One region of the Streptomyces sp. NPDC046860 genome, then DNA from elsewhere that is predicted to be linked to it. Evidence: riboswitches for the same ligand, from Rfam matches in the RefSeq annotation. Region 1 holds a riboswitch; each other region holds the start of a gene.

Evidence for each region. Region 1 has a riboswitch for thiamine pyrophosphate ahead of thiC (phosphomethylpyrimidine synthase ThiC). Riboswitches for the same ligand answer to the same signal wherever they lie in the genome.
Region 2: another riboswitch for thiamine pyrophosphate. It lies ahead of ABZ898_RS03160 (thiamine ABC transporter substrate-binding protein); the one in region 1 lies ahead of thiC (phosphomethylpyrimidine synthase ThiC).
Region 3: another riboswitch for thiamine pyrophosphate. It lies ahead of thiO (glycine oxidase ThiO); the one in region 1 lies ahead of thiC (phosphomethylpyrimidine synthase ThiC).

The regions. Positions count from the first base shown of each region.
Region 1 is NZ_JBEYXQ010000007.1:147,519-152,819, reverse strand. Features, by position in the region: gene ABZ898_RS12960 (metallophosphoesterase) at 1-5, shown strand, start outside; gene ABZ898_RS12955 (hypothetical protein) at 206-1,066, shown strand; gene thiC (phosphomethylpyrimidine synthase ThiC) at 1,063-2,868, opposite strand; TPP riboswitch at 2,861-3,033, opposite strand; gene ABZ898_RS12945 (YibE/F family protein) at 3,106-4,518, shown strand; gene ABZ898_RS12940 (SsgA family sporulation/cell division regulator) at 4,656-5,093, opposite strand; gene ABZ898_RS12935 (IclR family transcriptional regulator C-terminal domain-containing protein) at 5,191-5,301, opposite strand, start outside.
Region 2 is NZ_JBEYXQ010000001.1:703,777-709,077, forward strand. Features, by position in the region: gene pyrH (UMP kinase) at 1-86, shown strand, start outside; gene frr (ribosome recycling factor) at 266-823, shown strand; gene ABZ898_RS03145 (phosphatidate cytidylyltransferase) at 823-1,863, shown strand; gene ABZ898_RS03150 (hypothetical protein) at 1,965-2,117, shown strand; gene rlmN (23S rRNA (adenine(2503)-C(2))-methyltransferase RlmN) at 2,220-3,326, shown strand; TPP riboswitch at 3,368-3,475, shown strand; gene ABZ898_RS03160 (thiamine ABC transporter substrate-binding protein) at 3,556-4,629, shown strand; gene ABZ898_RS03165 (iron ABC transporter permease) at 4,680-5,301, shown strand, end outside.
Region 3 is NZ_JBEYXQ010000005.1:166,267-171,567, forward strand. Features, by position in the region: gene metF (methylenetetrahydrofolate reductase [NAD(P)H]) at 1-330, opposite strand, end outside; gene thiE (thiamine phosphate synthase) at 441-1,082, opposite strand; gene ABZ898_RS09960 (Rv2175c family DNA-binding protein) at 1,173-1,538, opposite strand; gene ABZ898_RS09965 (FAD-dependent oxidoreductase) at 1,595-2,827, opposite strand; gene ABZ898_RS09970 (hypothetical protein) at 2,857-3,210, opposite strand; TPP riboswitch at 3,262-3,374, shown strand; gene thiO (glycine oxidase ThiO) at 3,371-4,555, shown strand; gene thiS (sulfur carrier protein ThiS) at 4,552-4,752, shown strand; partial or broken gene ABZ898_RS09985 (thiazole synthase) at 4,755-5,301, shown strand, end outside.

The sequences.
Region 1 (5,301 bases):
TGTAATCCTGACCGTTCTCCGCGCCGCCCGGCACCGGGCCGGACCGGTGCGGAGAAGGCACGGAGCCTCGTCGCAATTTCCCGCAACCCCCTGTCACCGTGCGGTGTGACAGCTCTACCATCGGCTTATCCGTAGCAGGCTCCCCTCCGTTTCTGCCCGACGGCTCGCCGCCATGCGAGCCCCAAGCCCTACGGAGCATCGGGGGATGCACATGAACAGCGTTCCGCAGCACCTGCTGAGCGAGGACCGCCGCGAATTCGAGCGGTTCCTCGATGAGGCGCTGCGCTCCGCACCCGACCACCCGGAACTGTCCGCCGTCGGACAGCGGCTCAACCCGGAACAGCTGCGCACGATGGCCCTCAACGCCACGGCCCTCATCACGGCGGCCGCCGCCACCGAGTACCAGCACTACGTCAAGACCCGCGAGGAACTGCGCCGGCCGGCGGCGGAGACCGAGGCGTCCGGTGACTCGTCCGGTACGGGGGAACCGGGGTCGGGCGCTCTGGGGCTCGCCGCCGCCCTGGGCGAGACCGCCGAGGGCGCCGGTGCGGGAGCCAGCGCGATGATCGCGGTGCTGGCCCCCGTCCTCGCGGGGACGGCCGCGGTGATCTTCCTGCTGGTGGGCTATCTCCTCAAGGTGACCGCTCCCGGCCTGGCGTTCGGCCGGACCATGATCACTGTCGGCTGGGTCTTCGGCGCCGTGACGGCGGTGGCCATCCTCGTCGCCGGTGTGGCGCTGCTGCTCACCGCGCTGCGCAACAGCTCCTCCGCCGAGGCCGCCGCCCAGGAGGAGGCGCGCGAGGCGGTGGCGAGGGCGCGCGAGGAGTGGCGGGAGGCCCTGCTCGAACGCGGCATCCTGCCCTTCCTGCGCGACGCCCTCTCCCAGCCCGGCGCCCCCGCCGCACAGCCCCTGCCGGCCCCCGGCCCGAGCCGGATGCCACGCCTGGGCTACGGCCGCCCCGGCTTCAGCAGCCCGGACGACGGAGCGGCCACCGACCGCCCCCGCTTCAGCAGCCCCGACTACACGAGCCCCGACTTCGGGGGGCCGGAACACCAGCCCGACTAGTTCCGCTCGTCCGCGAGCGGCAGATAGACGCGGTTGCCCGAGGCCGCGAACTCCTGGGACTTCCTGGCCATGCCCTCCTCGATCTCGGCCCGGTCCCCGCCGTGTTCACGCCGGATGTCCTGCGAGATCTTCATACTGCAGAACTTCGGACCGCACATGGAGCAGAAGTGGGCCGTCTTGGCGGGCTCGGCCGGCAGCGTCTCGTCGTGGAACTCCCGTGCCGTGTCCGGGTCCAGGGCGAGGTTGAACTGGTCCTCCCACCGGAACTCGAAGCGGGCGTCCGAGAGCGCGTCGTCCCACTCCTGGGCGCCGGGGTGGCCCTTGGCGAGGTCGGCCGCGTGGGCGGCGATCTTGTAGGTGATGACGCCGGTCTTGACGTCGTCCCGGTTCGGCAGGCCCAGGTGCTCCTTGGGCGTGACGTAACAGAGCATCGCCGTGCCCCACCAGGCGATCATCGCGGCGCCGATGCCCGAGGTGATGTGGTCGTACGCGGGCGCGACGTCGGTGGTCAGCGGGCCGAGCGTGTAGAACGGTGCCTCGTCGCAGATCTCCTGCTGGAGGTCGATGTTCTCCTTGATCTTGTGCATCGGGACGTGCCCGGGGCCCTCGATCATCGTCTGTACGTCGAAGCGCCTGGCGATCCGGTTGAGTTCCCCGAGCGTCCGCAACTCCGCGAACTGAGCCTCGTCGTTGGCGTCCGCGATCGAACCGGGCCGCAGGCCGTCACCGAGCGAGTAGGTGACGTCGTAGGCGGCGAGGATCTCGCAGAGTTCCTCGAAGTTCTCGTACAGGAACGACTCCTTGTGGTGCGCCAGGCACCAGGCGGCCATGATCGAGCCGCCGCGCGAGACGATGCCGGTCTTGCGGTTCGCCGTCAGCGGGACGTACGGCAGCCGCACACCCGCGTGCACCGTCATGTAGTCCACGCCCTGTTCGGCCTGCTCGATCACCGTGTCCTTGTAGATCTCCCAGGTCAGCTCCTCGGCCTTGCCGTCGACCTTCTCCAGCGCCTGGTAGAGCGGCACCGTACCGATGGGGACGGGGGAGTTGCGCAGCACCCACTCGCGGGTGGTGTGGATGTTGCGGCCGGTGGAGAGGTCCATGACCGTGTCGGCGCCCCAGCGGGTGGCCCAGGTCATCTTCTCCACCTCCTCCTCGATCGAGGAGGTGACGGCGGAGTTGCCGATGTTGGCGTTGACCTTCACCAGGAAACGCTTACCGATGATCATCGGCTCGATCTCCGGGTGGTTCACATTGGCGGGCAGCACCGCGCGGCCCGCCGCGATCTCCTCGCGGACCACCTCGGGAGAGACGTTCTCCCGCAGCGCCACGAACTCCATCTCGGGCGTGATCTCGCCCTGGCGGGCGTACGTGAGCTGGGTGACCGCCCGGCCCGCCCGCCCGCGCCGGGGCTGGCGGGGCCGTCCGGGGAAGACGGCGTCCAGGTTGCGCAGTCCACCGCGCGGCGAGGTGTGCTTGATCCCGTCGTCCTCGGGACGGACGGGGCGCCCCGCGTACTCCTCGGTGTCGCCGCGGGCGACGATCCAGTTCTCCCGCAGGGGGGACAGCCCCCTGCGGACATCGGTGCCGGCTTCCGGATCGGTGTACGGGCCGGAGGTGTCGTACAGCGTGACCGACCCTCCGTTGGTGAGATGCACCTGACGGACCGGCACCCGCAGGTCGGGGCGCGAGCCCTCGACATACGCCTTGTGCCAGCCGATGGACTTCCCGGCCTCCTCGCGCGGCGACGTGTCCGTCGCGTTCCGCGTGGAGGCAGGCGTGCGTGCGTCCTTGTCGGTCATGAGACCTACTCCCTACGCCGGCATTACCCGGTAACAGGTTCGGCGGTCGACGCAGCGATTCCCGTCCGCAGATGTTCCCGTCGAACCACGTTCCACGTGAAACATCGCAACGACGGAGGTCAGCGCCCTCTCAGCCCGGTGCTCCGAGCTCCCGCGTGTGCAAAGGTGCCTCCCACGCTAGCGCCCTGTGTGACGGGATGAACAGTGGGCCTCCCGTGTTCTTGCGATGATCGGGCGGTGACCACGACACAGCAGCCTCCCTACCCGCCTCCCGGCCCACCCCACCGGCCCGGCTCCGGACCGGGCCGCGGCGACGGGGGCGAGCACGGCTCCGGGGGCGGACACGGCCATGGGCACGGCCACTCGCACAGTCACAGCCACGGCCCCGCCGCGCCGGTCTCCAAGCATCTGCGCAAGGTGATCGCGGCGATCCTGATCCCGTTCAGCGTGGCCGTCGTCGTGGGCCTGGTGGCCCTCTGGCCCGGCGGGGCTCCGCCGCACCAGCGCACCGGGGTCGGCTTCGATCGCCAGACGCAGCAGGCCACGGTCACCCAGGTGACCTCGGTGAGCTGCAAGGCGGGCGGCGGCCAGGGAGCGCCGGCCGGTGACCCCTCGGGCGCGGGCGCGGCTCCCCAGGACGACAAGGGTCCCTGCAAGAAGGCGACGGTCCGGGTCGACACCGGCAAGGACCGGGGCCGCACCTTCACCGAGCTGGTGCAGCCGGACCAGACACGGCAGTTGGCCCAGGGCGACAAGGTCGTGGTCGCCTACGAGCCCACGGCGCCGAAGGACCTCCAGTACGCGGTCACCGACCTGGACCGGAAGTTCCCCATGGCGCTGCTCGCCGGGATCTTCGCGATCGCCGTCGTGGTGGTGGGCCGGCTGCGCGGGGTGATGGCGCTGGTGGCGTTGGCCGTCAGCTTCCTGGTGCTGACCCTGTTCATCCTGCCCGCGGTGCTGCAGGGCTCGAACCCGCTGCTCGTGGCGGTGGTCGGGTCGAGCGCGATCATGCTCATCGCGCTCTACATGTGCCATGGCCTCTCCGCACGGACCTCCGTCGCGGTGCTCGGCACACTGGTCTCACTGCTGCTGATCGGCGTCCTCGGCTCGCTGTTCATCGGCTGGGCGGCGCTGACCGGCAACACGGACGACAGCACCGGCCTGATCCACGGTCTCTACCCGTCGATCGACATGAGCGGCCTGCTGCTCGCGGGCGTCATCATCGGCTCGCTGGGTGTGCTGGACGACGTGACGGTCACCCAGACCTCGGCCGTGTGGGAGCTGCACGAGGCCAACCCCTCGATGGGCTGGCGCGCGCTGTACCGCGCGGGCATCCGCATCGGCCGCGACCACATCGCCTCCGTCGTCAACACCCTCGTCCTCGCCTACGCGGGCGCCGCGCTGCCCCTGCTGCTGCTGTTCTCCATCGCGCAGAGCGGCGTGGGCACGGTGGCCACCAGCGAGCTGGTGGCGGAGGAGATCGTGCGCACGCTGGTCGGCTCGATCGGTCTGGTCGCCGCGGTGCCGGTCACCACCGCGCTCGCCGCCCTGGTCGTCTCGGCCGACCGCCCCGCACCCGGTACGGCGGCTCCCGCGGGCGACCGGCCCGTCGCGGCCCCGGGCGGCAGGGGACGGCGCCGGAAGCGCTGAGAGGTGCCTTCGGGGTCCTCGGGCCCCGAAGGCTTGCAAGAAGGCTCGCAGCAGGCGTGCGGAAGGCTTGCAGAAGCGTTTCTTCAAAGGTCCGCGGAGCCCCGGTGGGCGCTCGGCGCCGTTTCGCCCCTGCCGGTTCAGCCCGCGCTCTGCTCCTCCGCCAGGATGCGGCCCAGCGCCTCGTCGAGGTGGGTGTCGAAGTCGGCCAGCGCACCCTCCTGCCCGAGCGGCACCAGCTTGTCGGTGCGGTCGAGGAAGGCCACGAGCGGCGGTGTGGAGGAGCGGAAGAGCGCCTGGTCGCCGCCGACCTGAAGCCGGATCAGGACCTCGCCCAGCACCTCGCAGTCGACGGGGGCGATGTGCACATCTCCCTCGCCGCACGGCCGGCCGACTCCGTCGATCATCAACTCCCGGCCGAATACCCAGGTCACCGGGGCGTCGCCGGGCAGATGGAAGGTGAGCCGGATCGCATAGGGATCACTCGTCTCGTAGCGCAACTCCACCGGAATACGGAAGGAAAGCTCCTCCGAGACGAGAAAGCTCATCATGACTTCTGCCTGTACGGACTCGCGCATCGCCTACCCCGTCGTATGACGTCGACTGGCCGGGTTTAATCCCCGACCGGGGTCAAATCTAGCTGAACGTGCATGGCAGATCACAAGGAGTGAGTTTTCAGATGCTGATAGAGAGCGCGAGCGCCCCCATGTGACGCCCCATCTCCAACTGCAACCTCCGTGTGGTGGAGGGAAGTTGATCGGCCTGATGAGCCGGGAGGGAGATCGC
Region 2 (5,301 bases), on a different contig from region 1:
AGCTGCTGGCGGAGGGCAATATCGCTCGGGCCGTCAAGGGTGAGAAGATCGGCACACTCGTGGGTGACCAGGGCAGCCGGGACTGACCGGCGACCCCGCCTTACGGGCGCGACCCCGTCCGGGGCACGGACGGGACGCGCCCCGGCCGGGGGATGGACAATGTCCTGCCGGTCGGGAACCGTGCAGGAAGCAGACGCGACGCAGCCGGCCGCCGCCCGATCGGGGACCGCAGCCGGGCCTTACTCAAGACACGCAGGAGCAAGTGGTGATCGAAGAGACCCTCCTCGAAGCCGAGGAGAAGATGGAGAAGGCCGTCGTGGTCGCCAAGGAGGACTTCGCCGCGATCCGCACCGGCCGTGCGCACCCGGCGATGTTCAACAAGATCGTGGCCGACTACTACGGTGCCCCGACGCCGATCAACCAGCTGGCCTCGTTCTCCGTTCCGGAGCCGCGCATGGCCGTGGTCACCCCGTTCGACAAGAGCGCGCTGCGCAACATCGAGCAGGCGATCCGTGACTCGGACCTGGGCGTCAACCCCAGCAACGACGGCAACATCATCCGTGTGGTGTTCCCCGAGCTGACCGAGGAGCGCCGCCGCGACTACATCAAGGTCGCCAAGCACAAGGCCGAGGACGCCAAGGTCTCGATCCGTTCCGTGCGCCGCAAGGCCAAGGACGCCATCGACAAGCTGATCAAGGACGGCGAGGTCGGCGAGGACGAGGGCCGGCGCGCCGAGAAGGAGCTCGACGACCTGACCGCCAAGTACGTGGCGCAGGTGGACGAGCTTCTCAAGCACAAGGAAGCGGAGCTGCTCGAAGTCTGATGAGCGACTCTTCCTGGGGGGCGCCGCCGCAGGCGGGGCAGGCCGGGTACTGGGGGCCCACCGCGGGTGGGCCTGTCCAGGGGGCTGCCACGGCGGGTCCCGCATACGATGCGCCCGAGGCGCAGCAGACTCGCCCCATGCCCAGCGTGCCCGACGTACCCGCGTATGGCGGAGACCAGGACGACGACCCGATGCCCGACTCCCCGCAGCCGGCCCCCGCGCCGAAGAAGACCGCGGGCCGCGACCTGAGCGCGGCCATAGGCGTCGGCGTGGGACTCGGCGTGGTGATCATCGCCTCGCTCTTCGTCGTCAAGGCCGTCTTCGTCGGTGTGGTCGCCGTCGCGGTGGTCGTCGGTCTGTGGGAGCTGACCAGCCGGCTGCAGGAGCGCAAGGGGATCAGGGCACCCCTGGTGCCGCTCGCGGTCGGCGGTGCGGCGATGGTGGTCGCGGGGTACGCGCGCGGCGCCGAGGGCGCCTGGGTCGCCATGGCGCTCACCGCGCTCGCGGTCCTGGTCTGGCGGATGACCCAGCCGCCGGACGGCTATCTGAAGGACGTCACGGCGGGGGTCTTCGCCGCGTTCTACGTCCCGTTCCTGGCGACGTTCGTGGCGATGATGCTCACCGCCGACGACGGCGCCTGGCGGGTGCTGACGTTCCTGCTCCTCACCGTGGTCAGCGACACCGGCGCCTACGCGGTCGGCTGGCGTTTCGGCAAGCACAAGCTCGCTCCGCGCATCAGCCCCGGCAAGACCCGCGAGGGCCTCATGGGCGCGGTGGCGTTCGCCATGGTCGCGGGCGCGCTGTGCATGCAGTTCCTCATCGACGACGGCGCCTGGTGGCAGGGCCTGATCCTGGGCTTCGCGGTGGCGGTCAGCGCCACGCTGGGCGACCTCGGCGAGTCCATGATCAAGCGCGACCTGGGCATCAAGGACATGGGCACCCTCCTCCCCGGCCACGGAGGAATCATGGACCGCCTGGACTCCCTCCTGCCGACGGCCCCGGTGGTGTGGCTGCTGCTGGTGGCGTTCGTGGGGTCCTGAACCCCGCCGCACGGTCCTCGGGCCCCGCTCTCCGTCATGGAGGGCGGGGTCCGTTCGTATCTGAGGCGGCGCCTCGTATCTGAGGCGGCGCCCGAGTCACGGTGACCCCCGCGAGCCCCGGTGCCAACACCGAGGTGCCCTGCGATCGGACGATCGTGCGGCAGCGGATCACGGCGTCCGGGCGGGTACGCATCGACGCCGATGCGGCTGAAGGCTCCACGGGTGTCATCGCCTGGCAGATCGACGTCCCGTGACCGGGTGCTGCCAGGTGGTCGACGCCCTCGGTGATGCGGCGCCTCTGGGGCACGAGCGCGCGGACCAGGCCACCCAAGTCGATCTGCGACACTGGTACCACCATGCCCAAGCCCGGAGAACTCACTTTCGTCGCCCCCCGCGGAGCCAAGAAGCCGCCGCGGCATCTCGCTGATCTTTCGCCTGCCGAGCGGAAGGACGCCGTCGCCGAGGCGGGGGAGAAGCCGTTTCGTGCCAAGCAGCTCTCGCAGCACTACTTCGCGCGGTACGCGCACGACCCCGAGCAGTGGACGGACATCCCGGCCGGCTCGCGGGAGAAGCTGCGGGAGGCGCTGTTCCCGGAGCTGATGTCGGTGGTCCGGCATCTGGCCACGGACCAGGGCACCACCCGTAAGACGCTGTGGCGGCTGTTCGACGGCACGCTGGTCGAGTCGGTGCTGATGCGGTACCCGGACCGGGTCACCATGTGCATCAGCAGCCAGGCCGGGTGCGGGATGAACTGCCCGTTCTGCGCGACCGGGCAGGCGGGGCTGGACCGGAACCTGTCCACCGCCGAGATCGTGCACCAGATCGTGGACGGCATGCGGGCGCTGAGGGACGGCGAGGTGCCCGGCGGGCCCGCGCGGCTCTCCAACATCGTCTTCATGGGCATGGGCGAGCCGCTCGCCAACTACAAGCGGGTCGTGGGGGCCATCCGGGCGCTCACCGACCCCGCCCCGGACGGCCTCGGGCTGTCCCAGCGCGGCATCACCGTCTCGACGGTCGGTCTCGTGCCCGCGATCCACCGTTTCGCCGACGAGGGCTTCAAGTGCCGTCTGGCGATCTCCCTGCACGCCCCCGACGACGAACTGCGCGACACCCTCGTCCCCGTGAACACGCGGTGGAAGGTGCGCGAGGTGCTGGACGCCGGGTTCGAGTACGCGGAGAAGTCCGGGCGCCGGCTGTCCATCGAGTACGCGCTGATCCGGGACATCAACGACCAGGCCTGGCGCGGCGACCGGCTCGGCCGGATGCTCAAGGGCCGGCCGGTGCACGTCAACCTCATCCCGCTCAACCCCACCCCCGGCTCCAAGTGGACCGCCTCCCGTCCCGAGGACGAGAAGGCGTTCGTGGAGGCCATCGCCTCGCACGGCGTGCCGGTGACCGTCCGCGACACCCGCGGTCAGGAGATCGACGGGGCGTGTGGTCAGCTCGCGGCCACCGAGCGGTAACCTGGGCCGGTCAGCACAACTTCATACGGTCATACATCTGCATATTCCGACAGGGGAGCGCCACAGCGCTGAGAGTGCGGCAACCAGGCCGCAGACCCTCTGAACCTCGCCCAGGTCATTCTGGGTAGGAAGTTCGGTCATCACTCAAGCTGTTGTGCCCTGCCCGGCCTCCCGCGCGGAGACCGGGCAGGGCCGCGTCTCTTCCTGGCCCACCCCAGGAGGACCATCAGTGCACACCAAGACCTTCGTGGCCGCGGCGGCGGGCCTCGGCCTGCTCACGCTCTCCGCGTGCGGGTCGACCGGCACCGAGGGGGCCGCGGACACCAAGACCGTGACCCTCGTCAGCCACGACTCGTGGGCCGCGTCCAAGAACGTGATCGCGGACTTCGAGAAGCGTTCCGGCTACAAGGTGCGCGTCCTGAAGGACGGCGACGCCGGCCAGGCCGTCAACAAGGCGGTCCTCACCAAGGACAACCCGCAGGGAGACGTCTTCTTCGGCGTCGACAACACCCTGCTCTCCCGCGCCCTCGACAACGGCCTCTTCCAGCCGTACGCGGCCAAGGGCCTCGACCAGGCCGACCCCGCCTTCCAGCTCGACCGCGCCAAGCACCGGGTCACGCCGGTCGACCACGGCGACGTCTGCGTCAACTACGACAAGGCGTACTTCACCGAGCACAAGCTGAAGCCGCCGCACACCTTCGCCGACCTCGCCGACCCGAAGTACAGGAACCTCCTGGTCACCGAGAACGCCGCCACCTCCTCGCCCGGCCTGGGCTTCCTGCTCGGCAGTGCCGCGCGGTACGGCGACAAGGGCTGGGAGGCGTACTGGAAGAGGCTCAAGGCCAACGGCGTCAAGGTCGTCGACGGCTGGGAGCAGGCGTACTACCAGGAGTTCTCCGGCTCCTCCGAGGGCAGGAAGGCGGGCGGTGACCGGCCGCTGGTCGTCTCGTACGCCTCCTCGCCGCCCGCCGAGGTGATCTACGCCAAGAAGAAGCCGGCGACCGCCCCCACCGGCGTCGCCCAGGGCACCTGCTTCCGGCAGGTCGAGTTCGCCGGGCTGCTGAAGAACGCGAAGAACGCCGAGGGCGGCAAGGCGTTCATCGACTTCCTGCTCACCAGGGAGTTCCAGCAGGACATGCCGATGAACATGTTCGTGTACCCGGTGATCAAGGACGCCGAGGTCCCCGCCGAGTTCACCGAGTACGGGCCCGCCGCCGAGGACCCGGCCGTCATGGCGCCCGGCAGGATCGCCGCCAACCGCGACCAGTGGGTCAGCTCGTGGACGTCGCTCGTACTGAAGTAGCCGGGGCGGCCGGACGGCGTGGCCGCCGGAGCGCGGCGCGGCTGGGGCTCATGGCCCTGCCCGCCGCGTTCTTCGCCCTGTTCTTCGCCTGGCCCGTCGCCGCGATCACGGCGCGCGGGCTCAAGACGGACGGCACCTGGCACCTCGGGCGGTTCGCCGAGGTGCTGGGCCGCTCCGACATCCGGCACGTGCTGTGGTTCACCACCTGGCAGGCGGTCGCCTCCACCGCGCTCACCCTGCTGATCGCGCTGCCCGCCGCCTACGTCTTCGCCCGGCTGGAGTTCCCCGGCAAACAGGTGCTGCGGGCCGTGGTCACCGTGCCGTTCGTCCTGCCCACGGTGGTCGTCGGCACCGCGTTCCTCGCCCTGGTCGGCCACGGCGGACTGCTGGACGAGCTGTGGGGCCTGCGCCTGGACACCACGGTGTGGGCGATCCTGCTGGCGCACGTCTTCTTCAACTACGCCGTCGTCGTCCGTACCGTCGGCGGGCTCTGGGGGCAGCTCGACCCCCGGCAGGAGGAGGCCGCCCGGATGCTCGGCGCGTCCCCGCTGCGCGCCTGGCGGCAGGTCACCCTGCCCGCGCTGGCGCCCGCCGTGGCCGCCGCCGCGCTGATGGTGTTCCTGTTCACCTTCACCTCCTTCGGCGTGGTCCAGATCCTCGGCGGACCCACCT
Region 3 (5,301 bases), on a different contig from region 1:
GTCGGCGTACTGGCCGATGATGTTGCGCAGTTCGGCCACCGAGTGGTCGACGGCGGTGAGGTGGGCGACCGGGGTGAGCGTCGTGTCGACGACGATCTGCTGGGTCTCCTTGACCGTGGTGGCCCGGGTGGTGCCGCCCGCGCCGTAGGTGACGGAGACGAAGTCGGGTGCGACGGCCTCGACCCGGCGCAGCGCGTTCCACAGGTTCCGCTCGCCCTGCGGGGTTTTCGGCGCGTAGAACTCGAAGGAGAACGCCGTCTTGCCGGTGGCGAGGATGTCCCGGACGGTCCGGGCGCGATCAGTCCTGGTGGATGCGGTTCCAAGGGCCATACCCGCAGGTTAGCCACGGGTGGCCGGTGACCCAACCGGGCACCGGCGATTTGGCCGAATTGCCGGGCGCCTGTCCACCCCTTGGGACGCGGACGGGGCCGAAGAGCCGCTCAGACCTCGCGCAGCCGCTTGGCGAACTCGGCCGCGGCGGCACCCGGGTCGTCGGCCTCGGTGAGCGCGCGGACCACGACGACCCGGCGGGCGCCCGCGTCGAGCACCTGGCCGAGGTTGGCCAGGTCGATCCCGCCGATGGCGAACCAGGGGCGCTCGGTACCGAGACCGGCGGTGTACCGGACCAGGCCGAGGCCGGGGGCGTGGCGGCCGGGCTTGGTGGGGGTGGGCCAGCAGGGGCCGGTGCAGAAGTAGTCCACGCCGTCCTGGACGGCGGCCGCCGCGGCCTCCGCCTCGGAGTGCGTGGAGCGGCCGATCAGCACCTTCTCGCCGAGGATCGCGCGGGCGGCGGGTACCGGCAGATCGCCCTGGCCGAGGTGGAGCACACCGGCTCCGGCGGCGTGGGCGACGTCGGCCCGGTCGTTGACCGCGAGCAGCTTGCCGTGCCGCGCGCAGGCGTCGGCGAGGATCTCCAGGTGGGCGAGCTCCTCGGCGGCCTCCATGCCCTTGTCGCGCAGCTGGACGATGTCCACACCGCCGGCCAGGACCGCGTCCAGGAACTCGGCGAGGTCGCCCTGCCGCCTGCGGGCGTCCGTGCAGAGGTAGAGCCGGGCGTCGGCGAGGCGGGCGGTGTCGGGCATGCGGTACTTCCCCCGGTGTTCGGCGTGGATGTGCGGTGCGGGCGGACGGCGCCCGGCATGGGCCGGTGCGCCGTCCTCACGTGTGCCGGGTCAGCCGGCCAGCGCCTGGGCGCGGCGCTTCACCTCCGTGCCGCGGTTCTCGCTGAGGGCCTGCGCGGGGGTGCCGGGCAGGGAGGAGTCGGGGGTGAAGAGCCATTCGATCATCTCTTCGTCCGTGAACCCGTTGTCCCGCAGGAGCGTCAGGGTTCCGGTGAGGCCCTTGACGACCTTGTCCTCGTCGATGAAGGCGGCGGGGACGTGCAGCGCCCGGTTCTCACCGCGGCGTACGGCGATGACTTGGCCCTCCTTGACCAGCTGCCGTACACGCGTCACCTCGACGTCGAGCATTTCGGCGATGTCGGGCAGGGTGAGCCAGGCGGGGACAAGAGCGTCGATCTTGGTGTCAATCTCGGTCACGAGTCCTAGCCTGCCATCCCCCACCGACAGCCGGTAGTCGGGCCGCTCCGCGGCGGCTAGTCGATGACAGCCTGCTTCAGCGGCAGCGCGGGGTCGGTCAGGGCCTCGGCGTCCATCCGGCGGCCCCCCTCGATGAGCCGTCTGCCCTGGGCGAGGTCGCGCGGGCGGCCCACCGCGAGGAGGGCGACCAGGCGGTCCTCGCGCAGCCAGCACACGGTCCAGGCGGGGTCGGCCGGGTCGCCGCGCCACACCGTGCGGTCGGCCGCCGCGTGGTGACCCACGTACTGGACGAACCGCCCGAACTGCTCGGACCAGAAGTACGGCACCGGGTCGTAGGGGGCCGCCTCCGCGCCCAGGATGTCCGCGGCGACCGTGCGGGGGCCCTGCAGGGCGTTGTCCCAGTGGTGGACGAGCAGCCGCTCGGCGTAGCGGGCGGAGGGGAAGGAGGCGCAGTCCCCGACCGCGTACACGTCCTTCGCGGAGGTGTGCAGCCGGTCGTCGGCCAGGACCTCGCCCAGGTCGCCGAGGGCGATGCCGGAACCGGCCAGCCAGCCGGTGGCGGGGCGGGCGCCGATGCCGACGACGACGGCGCCCGACGGCAGCCGCGTGCCGTCGTCCAGCACCACCGCGCCGGGCTCGACGGCCGCCACCCGCACGCCGGTGCGCAGGGTGACGCCGGCGTCGGCGTACCAGGCGGCCATCGGGGCGGCGACCTCGGCGGGCAGGGCGCCGGCCAGCGGGCGGCCGGCGGCCTCGACGACGGTCACCGCGCAGCCCGCCTCGCGCGCGGCGGTGGCGAACTCGGCGCCGATCCAGCCCGCGCCGACGACCACCACGTCGTGCTGCCGGGCGAGCACCGGGCGCAGCCGTTCGGCGTCGTCCAGGGTGCGCAGCAGGTGCACACCGGGTGTCTCGTCGGTGCCGGGCAGCCGCATCGGTTCGGCGCCGGTGGCCAGCACCAGCACGTCGTACGGGACGGGGCCCGCGGCGGTGTCCAGTTCGTGGTCGGCGGGGCGCACGCCGAGCGCCTCGCAGCCGAGCCGGAGGTCGATGTCGAGCGAGGCGAAGTCCACGTCGAAGGCGGAGCCCTCGGCGGCGCCGAGGAGGATCGCCTTGGACAGCGGGGGCCGGTCGTAGGGCTGGTGCGGCTCGGCGCCGATCAGCGTGACGGGCCCGGTGAAGCCCTGTTCGCGCAGGGCGACCGCGGTCTGCACCCCGGCCATGCCCGCGCCGACGACGACCACGCGCCGTTCCCGTGCCGTGCCCTCCTGGGGCGTCTGCTCGCTCACTCGAGTCACCTTAAGTCCGTGACGGCCCGTCAGGCAGTGCGGGTGCCCGCGATCTCCTCGACCACGCTGGTCCCGGCGCCGGGGCCGGACTCCCACTCCCACGCCTCCTCCAGCCGCAGCCGCCCGTCGGGCAGTGCCACCACCGTGGAGAGGCAGTGCCCGGAGGCTGTGGTGCCGTCGTGCCCCAGCTGCACGTACCGGAAGTCCAGCCGGTCCCCGGCGCGGGTGCCGACGAGGTGGCCGCGCGCGATGTCACCGCCCGCGTACTCGGCCCAGATCCGCCCGTCCCGCTCGTGGTAGTCGAACCGGGTGCCGGTGCCCACCTGGCCGGGCGCCTGGTCCGCCACGGGGGCGAGGGTGAGTCCGTCGAGCGAGCGGGGCATGGGTCGGCTCCCTTATGGCTGAGCTGGGCGGGCGGCTAGGCTGGCCACCGTAACTGCACTCGCGGGAGCCTGGACGCACCGGGCTGAGAGGGAGGCTGGCGGCCTCCGACCGTACGAACCTGATCCGGGTCATGCCGGCGAAGGGAGGGGCGAGACGCCCATGCCGTCACGTACGTCCGAACCGTCCGGTGCGCCGGACGTCCTGGTCATCGGGGGCGGGATCATCGGCCTGGTCACCGCCTGGCGCGCGGCCGGGCGGGGGCTGGCCGTCGCCGTCGTGGACCCCGAGCCCGGCGGCGGGGCCGCGCTGGTCGCGGCCGGGATGCTGGCCGCCGTCACCGAGCTGCACCACGGCGAGGAGGGGCTGCTCGCGCTGAACCTGGCCTCCGCCCGCCGCTATCCCGGCTTCGCCGCCGAGCTGGCCGAGGCCACCGGCCACGACCTGGGCCACCGCCGCTCGGGCACCCTCGCGGTCGCCTTCGACACCGACGACCGCGCCCAGCTCCGTGAGGTGCACGAACTCCAGCTCCGCTGCGGGCTGGACTCCGAGTGGCTGTCCGGGCGGGAGTGCCGGCGCCTGGAGCCGATGCTGGCGCCCGGTGTGCGCGGTGGGCTGCGGGCCGACGGGGACCACCAGATCGACCCCCGGCGGCTGGCGGCCGCGCTGCTCGCCGCCTGCGAGCGGGCCGGGGTGGCCTTCCACCGCACCCGGGCCGCCCGGCTGGACGTGTCCGGCGACCGGGCCACCGGGGTCACCACGGCGGACGGCACCTCGCTGGGCGCCGGGCAGGTGGTGCTGGCGGGCGGCTGCCTGAGCGGCCGGCTGGAGGGGGTGCCCGAGGCGTTCGTGCCTCCGGTGCGCCCGGTGAAGGGGCAGGTGCTGCGGCTCACCGTGCCGCCCCGGTACCGGCCGTTCCTGAGCCGCACCGTGCGGGCCGTGGTGCGCGGCGGGCCGGTGTACCTGGTGCCGCGCGAGAACGGCGAGCTGGTGGTCGGCGCGACCAGCGAGGAGCAGGGCTTCGACACCACGGTGACGGCGGGCGGGGTGTACGAGCTGCTGCGCGACGCCCATGAGCTGGTGCCCGGCATCACCGAGCTGCCGCTCACCGAGACCCTGGCCGGACTGCGCCCCGGCTCCCCCGACAACGCCCCGATGCTCGGCCCCACGGGCCTCGACGGCCTGCTGCTGGCCACCGGGCACCACCGCAACGGCGTGCTGCTCACGCCCGTCACCGGGGACGTCATGGCGGACGTCCTGTGCGGCGCGGGGGTGCCCGAGGTGGCCCGCCCGTTCTCGCCGCGCCGTTTCGCCGCCCCCTCCCCGAACCTGGAGCACTCCGCATGAACATCTCCGTCAACGGCGAGCGCCGCGAGGTGGCGCCCGGCACCGCCCTGGACGCCGTCGTACGCGTCCTGACCCCCGCGCCCTCCGGGGTGGCCGCCGCCGTCAACGAGACCGTCGTCCCGCGCACCCGGTGGGCCGAGACCGGCCTCGCCGAGGGCGACCGGGTCGAGGTCCTCACCGCCGTGCAGGGAGGCTGACGATGACCGGCGAACCCCTGGTCCTCGGCGACCTGACCCTGGACTCCCGGCTGATCATGGGCACCGGCGGGGCGCCCAGCCTGGCCGTGCTGGAGCGCTCGCTGATCGCGTCCGGGACCGGACTGACCACGGTGGCGATGCGCCGGGTCGACCCCGGCGCGCACGGCTCGGTGCTGTCGGTGCTGGAGAGGCTCGGCATCCGTGTGCTGCCCAACACCGCGGGCTGCTTCACCGCCGGTGAGGCGGTGCTGACCGCCCGGCTGGCCCGCGAGGCGCTCGGGACCCCTCTGGTGAAGCTGGAGGTGGTGGCCGACGAGCGGACGCTGCTGCCGGACCCGGTGGAGACGCTGGACGCGGCCGAGACACTGGTCGACGACGGCTTCACCGTGCTGCCGTACACCAACGACGACCCGGTGCTGGCCAGGAGGCTCCAGGACGTGGGCTGCGCGGCCGTGATGCCGCTGGGCTCCCCGATCGGCTCCGGGCTCGGCATCCGCAACCCGCACAACTTCGAGCTGATCGTGGAGCAGTCCCACGTGCCGGTGATCC